2 regions of the Propionibacterium freudenreichii subsp. freudenreichii genome follow, and region 2 is predicted to be linked to the other one. Evidence: riboswitches for the same ligand, from Rfam matches in the RefSeq annotation. Region 2 holds a riboswitch; the other holds the start of a gene.
The links. Region 2 has a riboswitch for FMN ahead of RM25_RS13365 (ABC transporter permease). Riboswitches for the same ligand answer to the same signal wherever they lie in the genome.
Positions count from the first base shown of each region.

Region 1: linked by a shared signal. The riboswitch ahead of ribD (bifunctional diaminohydroxyphosphoribosylaminopyrimidine deaminase/5-amino-6-(5-phosphoribosylamino)uracil reductase RibD) and the one ahead of RM25_RS13365 (ABC transporter permease) in region 2 are both predicted to bind FMN.

Region 1 covers NZ_CP010341.1:2,275,865-2,279,265, reverse strand. The annotation lists gene malQ (4-alpha-glucanotransferase) at 1-242, opposite strand, end outside; gene RM25_RS12030 (PTS lactose/cellobiose transporter subunit IIA) at 313-795, opposite strand; gene RM25_RS09975 (hypothetical protein) at 853-1,212, opposite strand; FMN riboswitch at 1,361-1,495, shown strand; gene ribD (bifunctional diaminohydroxyphosphoribosylaminopyrimidine deaminase/5-amino-6-(5-phosphoribosylamino)uracil reductase RibD) at 1,613-2,857, shown strand; gene RM25_RS09965 (riboflavin synthase) at 2,947-3,401, shown strand, end outside.
Region 2 covers NZ_CP010341.1:1,240,788-1,244,188, forward strand. The annotation lists gene RM25_RS05295 (MFS transporter) at 1-1,278, shown strand, start outside; FMN riboswitch at 1,339-1,468, shown strand; gene RM25_RS13365 (ABC transporter permease) at 1,585-2,475, shown strand; gene RM25_RS05305 (ABC transporter substrate-binding protein) at 2,472-3,401, shown strand, end outside.

The DNA.
Region 1 (3,401 bases), 1.0 Mb from region 2:
CGGGGCAGTGAGTCCTCGAAGGCGGCACTGACCAGTTCGAGGGTGGCGGTGGGCACGCGGATCTCCCGGCCGGCGGCGTCGATGTAGGTGCCGTTGACGCCCAGCGGCATCAGTCGGCGCAGGAGCGCGGCGCGTTGGACAGGGTCGTCGGGGGCCGGCCGGATGAAACGGGGATGGTCGGGCTGTTGGCCCCGGGCGCCATCCGGGGACGCCGGGGTGCCGGGCTTCCTGTGCGTGGACACCCTTCCAGCGTATGCGGAAATGCTCGACGACGATCGCGCCGTGATCGGCTCAGCTGCCCGGCGATCCGGCTCACTCGCGCGTCAGGCGCGGCTCGGCTTCCAGGGCGGTGATGCGGCGGTACAGGCGGGTGATGATCTCGGCGTTGTCCAGCGCCATCTGCGCCATCACCAGGTGGTCGTGGGCGTGCACCAAGAGCAGGTCGACGGCGGGCTGAATGTCGCGTCGGTGCGCCTCGGTGAGGGCCTTCTGCACTTGGTGGGCGCGGTCATAGCTGCCATGGGCCTGCTCGATGAGCGATTCGGCGTCGACGAAGCCGCCGCTCTCGGCCGCGGCGATGGCGCGCATGGCCAGGCTGCGTGCTTCGCCGGCCAGGGCGATCATGCGGAAGGCGAGCGTCGAGGGCGTGCCGGAGGGATCGTTGAGCGCCACCAGATCAGCCGGCGGGAGGTCATCTGGCAGGTCGCGGTAGTTGCCCGCATCGGGCGTCGACGCGGATGCGTTCGTCGGGCTTGCCGACGCGTCGACGGACCGGTCTTCTGTGTTGTCGCCCATGGCATTCAGCCTAGTCGGGGGCCGTGCGTCGGTACCCGGCGAGCGGTGGCGCGACGCTCAGCCGATGAACTTCTTGTCGCGGCGCAGCTCGGCGTAGACCTCGCTGAACAGGCGGTCGAACTCCTTCTGCATGCGGGCGGAGCTGGTGGCGGCGAATTCGGTGGCACCTGCGCCCTCCACCTTCACCAGGGTGCCGCCCGTGGCGGGGGCGAAGCTGACGGTGAACCGGTCGCCGTAGGTGAGTCGGCTGCCCTTCGAGGTGAGCTCCACCACATGGTGCGCGGCGTCGTGGTCCTTCTGCGTGAAGCCACTGTCGTCGCGTGCGGTGGCCGCGAGGACGGCGGCGAAGGTGTCGGCAGGCCTGGCCGCATAGTGCCGTTGGCCGTGGTGTTTCCTGCCGATCCCGAAGAGCGCCATGCGGCAACGCTATCGCCGTCGACGCAGCGGCCCGCAGGCAGGACTGGGCCATCGACGACCTCCCGCGCGCGAGCCCATGTGGGGATCGTCGGACGGTTGCTTGCGCCGGCGTCCGGGCGGGGTGCTAACGTCTGGGGCAATAAGCAAACACGTGCTTCGGGGTCGGTGTAATTCCGAACCGGTGGTGATAGTCCACGACCCGTCACGCTGCGCAAGCAGGGCGACGGTTGATCTGGTGAAACTCCAGGACCGACGGTGAAAGTCCGGATGGGAGAAGTTCACGTGACGCCGCGAGGCGTCGGGCGGTCCATTGGTGGGCTGCAGGCGCATCCGGCGTTGGGTGCGCCCCTTCCTGGGTGGTTGCACAACAAGCCCCGAGGCCTGTCCTTGGGAGGGCTTCATGGGCGCTCATCGTCCCGGCAATGGCAGTGGACGCGCCGGCGTGCGCCGTAGCGCACAGTCGCCGTTCACCCCGGCATCGTCCCCTTTTGGTGCAGGACCTGATCGCGTCGCGGCGTCGGGCCCCGGCCTGCCCGACGACGGCGAACTCTCCACCGAATGGGCCCTCTCCACCGAACGGGCGCTGCCCGACAGCCGGGTACTGCCCCGCGAACTGGCGGCGCTGCGTCGGGCCTTCGAACTGTCGGCCCGCGGGCCGGCCGACGACCCGAATCCGCGCGTCGGTTGCGTCCTGCTGGCCCCCGATGGCGGGGTGATCGCCGAGGGCTGGCATCGCGGCGCCGGCACCGCCCATGCGGAGGCCGCCGCACTGGCGGCCGCGCGAGCAGCGGGGAGCGATGTGCGCGGCGCCACCGCCGTGGTCTCGCTGGAGCCGTGCGCCCACTGGGGACGCACCGGCCCCTGCGCCGTGGCCCTGGCCGACGCCGGGATCACCCGGGTGGTCTTCTCGGTGCCCGACCCCAACCCGGTGGCAGCGGGCGGCACCCAGGTGTTGCGCGAACGCGGCGTCGAGGTGATCGGCGGCGTGGCGGAGGCGTCCGGCCGCGAGGCCCTCGGCGACTGGCTGGCCCGCCAGGTGGCGCCGCTGCCCGGCGAGGTGGGGGCGCGTCCGCAGGTGCTCGTGAAGATGGCAGCCACCCTCGACGGCCGGGTCGCCGCTGCCGACGGCACCAGCCGCTGGATCACCGGCCCCGCCGCCCGCGACCACGCCCACGGGACGCGCGCCCGGGTGGGCGCGATCGTGGTGGGCACCGGCACGCTGCTGGCCGACGATCCGGCACTCACCGCCCGGCTGCCCGATGGCTCGCTGGCCGACCACCAACCCCTGCGCGTGGTGATGGGTACCCGCCCGGTTCCCGACGACGCTGCGGTGCGCGGTCCCGGCGGTGCCCTGCTGGCATTGCGCACCCATGACCCCGCCGAGGTGTTGCGCGAATTGTCCTCGCGCGGCGTCCGCGAGGTGCTCATCGAGGGCGGACCCACCATCGCGTCGGCATTCCTGGCCGCCGGCCTGGCCGACGAACTGCACGCCTACATCGCCCCGGCCCTGCTGGGTGCCGGCGCCCAGGCGGTATCGGGTCTGGGCATCAGCACCATCACCTCGGCGCTGCGCTTCCACATCGTTGACGTGCACCGGCTGGGGGACGACCTGCTGGTGGTCGCCCGTCCGCGTCCACCGGGCTGAGTCGGCGTCATAAGCCCTTGTCAACCGCAAGTTCTCGACCCATCCCGTTTTCAACCACCAACAGTTTCGCTCACACAGACAGGATCACCATGTTCACCGGAATCATCGAAGAGATCGGCACCATCGACACCAGCGCACCCGCCGAGGGAGGCGGTGCCCGGCTCGCGATCCGCGGGCCACTGGCCGTCAGCGACGCCACGCCCGGCTGCTCGATCGCGGTCAACGGCACCTGCCTCACCGTGGTCGACCTGCCCGGCGACGACAGCTTCGTGGTCGACCTGATGCCCGAGACGCTGCGTCGCACGTCCCTGGGGCGGTTGTCGCAGGGCTCGCAGGTGAACCTTGAGCGGGCAATGCGTGCCGACGCGCGTCTGGACGGCCACCAGGTGCAGGGGCATGTCGACGGCCTGGCGACGCTGCTCGAGCGCACCGACGCCGACGGCTGGGTGGAGCTGGAGTTCGGGGTGCCCGATGCGCTGGGTCCGCTCATCGCCGAGAAGGGGGCGGTGGCGCTCGACGGGGTCTCGCTGACCGTCACCCACGT
Region 2 (3,401 bases):
GGATTGTCCACCAATACGACGATGCTGATCCTCGCCCGTGGCCTGACCGGCATCGGCGCGGCGCTCCTGACCCCCTCGACGCTCGCCCTGATCTCGGTACTGTTCCGCCGGCCCGGGGAACGCACCACGGCCTTCGCCATCTGGTCAGGCGCAAACAGTGCCGGTGCCGCCGTCGGACCCCTGCTGTCCGGCGGCCTGTTGGCCCATTTCAGCTGGGGGTCCATCTTCCTGATCAACGTTCCCGTGGCGGCACTGTGCCTGGTGGGAGCGGTGTTCCTGCTGCCGCGGGTCAGGGCCGAACGCGACGAGGACCACATCGACTGGCCCGGTACGGGGCTGTCGATCGCGGGGCTGTGCGCCGTGTGCTGGGCGGTCATCTCGGCACCGGGACTCGGACTCTTCTCGGCGCCCATCATCTTCGCCTTCCTCGGCGGCATCGCACTGCTGGTCGGGTTCGTCTGGTGGCAGCACCACGCGAGCGCTCCACTGCTGCGTCTCAGCCTGTTCCGCAGCCGCCCCTTCGCCGTCTCGGTGGCAGTGTCCGGCCTGGTCACCGCCGGTGGTGCCGGAGCGCTGTTCGTGCTCACCCAGTTCCTGCAATTCGTCCTGCAGTTCACGCCATGGCAATCGGGACTGAGCATCATGCCGGTCGCCGCCATGATGCTCGTCGGTGCGATCCTGGCCCCGATCAGCCTCAAGCGCATCGGCATCAAGCGCGCCGTCATCGCAGGCCTGATCTGCGTAGCGCTCGGCTTCACCCTGCTGTCCCTGACCCACGTCGGCATGACCTACCTGCAGATGCTGCCCGGCGCGATGTTCTTCGGGCTGGGCGCCGGTCTCCTGATGCCCGCAGCCACCCAGGCCGTCATGGATTCCCTGCCCTCGGAGTCGGAGGGTGCCGGGTCGGCCACCAACAGCGCGCTCATGCAGGTGGGCAGTGCGATGGGCGTGGCCATCACCGGATCACTGCTGGCGTGGCGCTACCGCGAGGTGATGAGTGCCGACGCCGCGGTCAGGGGCCTGGGCGAGCCATTGCACTCCGACATCCTGGCCTCGGTGGGACGCGCCTTCGACCTCTCCTCGGGCGGCGCGCACCCCGACATCCTGGCTGCCCTGAAGCGGGGATTCGTCTCGGGAATGCAGGTCGGCCTGGGGGCCAGCGCAGCCGTCGTCGTGCTCGCGACGATCGCGGTCGCGATCTTCTTCCCGCGCCATCCGGTCGCGCCCGATGAGGCCGAGATCGAGGGCTCCGAACCGAAGGCGTCGCCCGCCCCCTGAACCCGGCGACACGGCTGGGCCGCCGACGAGCGGCGGTGTATATAGTTGGGGTCAACGTTTCAACGTGCCCGGGGTCGGTGTAAGTCCGAACCGGCGGTGACAGTCCGCGAACCGCGGCCCCTCGTGGGGTCCGGCCGAACCGGTGGGATTCCGGTACCGACGGTGAAAGTCCGGAGGGGAGAGCGCGTGAACAGTGCGGCGGACGATGCCGCGGCCGGCCCGTGCGGGTCGGCCGTGTGAGTCGTGTGCAGTCGGACTGTCGAGCACCCCGGTCCACGTTGACCGAGGAAGGAATGTCGACAGCCGATGGCCTCATCACGGTTCACCCGCCATCCAGCACCCACCGGGGTGCGGATCGGTGCCCCCCTGGTGGTGGGGGCGCTCCTGCTCCTGGCCTGGCATGCGGTCGTGTCGACCCACACCGTCCCACTCACCTTGTTGCCCACGCCCGGCTCCGTGTGGAGCCGACTGGTGCACGACATCGTCCACGGTGAATTGTTGGCCCGCACGGCCACCACGATCTGGGAAGCGGTCCTGGGCTGCATCGTGGCCACCGTGTTCGCCCTTCCCGTCGGCTACCTGGTGGCGCGCGTTCGGCTTGCCGAGGCCGCCATATCCCCCTACCTGGCCGCCTCGCAGGCGATCCCGGCCGTGGCGTTGGCGCCCCTGCTGGTGATCTGGGTGGGTTACGGGCTCACCCCGATTGTCCTGCTGTGCTCCCTGATCGTCTTCTTCCCCCTGCTGCTGTCCACCGTGCTGGGCCTTCGTTCGATTGACCACGAGGTCGTCGAGGCGGCCGAGCTCGACGGGGCCTCGGGATGGCGCATGATCCGCTACATCGAGGCGCCGCTGTCGCGGGCCGCACTTCTCAGCGGGGTGCGCAATGGGTTCACCCTGTCGGTGACCGGCGCGGTGGTCGGCGAGTTCGTCATGGGTGGCACCGGGCTGGGCCTGGTGGTCTCCATGCAATCGGCCTCGGCCGATACCACCGGCCTGTTCTCCACCCTCATCGTGCTGTGCGTCCTGGCAATGGTCATCTACCTCGGCCTGATTGCGGTCGAGCGATTCACCGATCCCTATCGCGTGCCCCGGGCAGCGCATCCCGTGCCACTCGAGACGGCACCGGACCTGCGCTTGGTGGCCGCCACGCAAGCCCATCAATCCCACACGTCGGCCCAGAAGGAGCTCGTCGCATGACCCGTCACAGCAGACTCACCAGATTCCTCCTCGTGCTCCTTGCCCTCACCCTGGGAACTGCCATGAGCGCCTGCGGGAACCAGTCGGGTTCCTCGTCGGCCTCGTCCAGCGCCGGCATCCCCCTCACCGTCGGGCTCACCTACACCCCCGACATCCAGTTCTCACCGTTCTACGTCGCAGTCCAGAAGGGCTACTTCGCCGACGAGGGCCTCAACGTGACATTGCGCCACCATGGCGCCTCCGAATCCCTGATGGGTGCCCTGCAGTCGGGCACCGAGGACGTCGTCTACGCGGGCGGTGACGAGATGCTCCTGTCGCGCTCCCAGGGCGTCGACGTGGTCAACTTCGCCACCATGTACCAGAGCCATCCGGCCGAATTGATCGTGCCGCAGGGCTCGTCCATCTCCTCATTCGCCGACCTGCGTGGACACAGCATCGGAATCCCCGGGCCATTCGGGGAGAACTGGTACGCATTGCTGGCCATGTTGCGGCAGGCAGGGCTGACCCAGGGCGATGTGAACATCCAGTCAATCGGCTACACCCAGCAAGCCGCACTCATGGGCAACAAGGTGGATGCCGTGGTCGGATTCTCGAACAACGATGCCGTGAAGTTCGGCCAGGCCGGATTCCCCATCCGCGAGATCAGGCTCGATGCGGCCACACCGTTGGTTGCCCTGGGCCTTGGGGCCTCGAAGGCGACCGTCACCGACAAGCAGGACCAGCTGAAGGCCATGATGCGGGCGCTCGACAAGGCCGTCGCCTACTGCACTTCCGATCTTGACGGCACGGTGGCCCTGACCGAGAAGTACGTGCCGGCCCTGTCGGACGATGCCCAACGGGCAGCGGCCAGGGCAACGCTGGAGGCGACCAACAAGCTCTACGGCTCCCAGCTCGGCAAGCAGGACGCCCAGCGCTGGAGCGACATG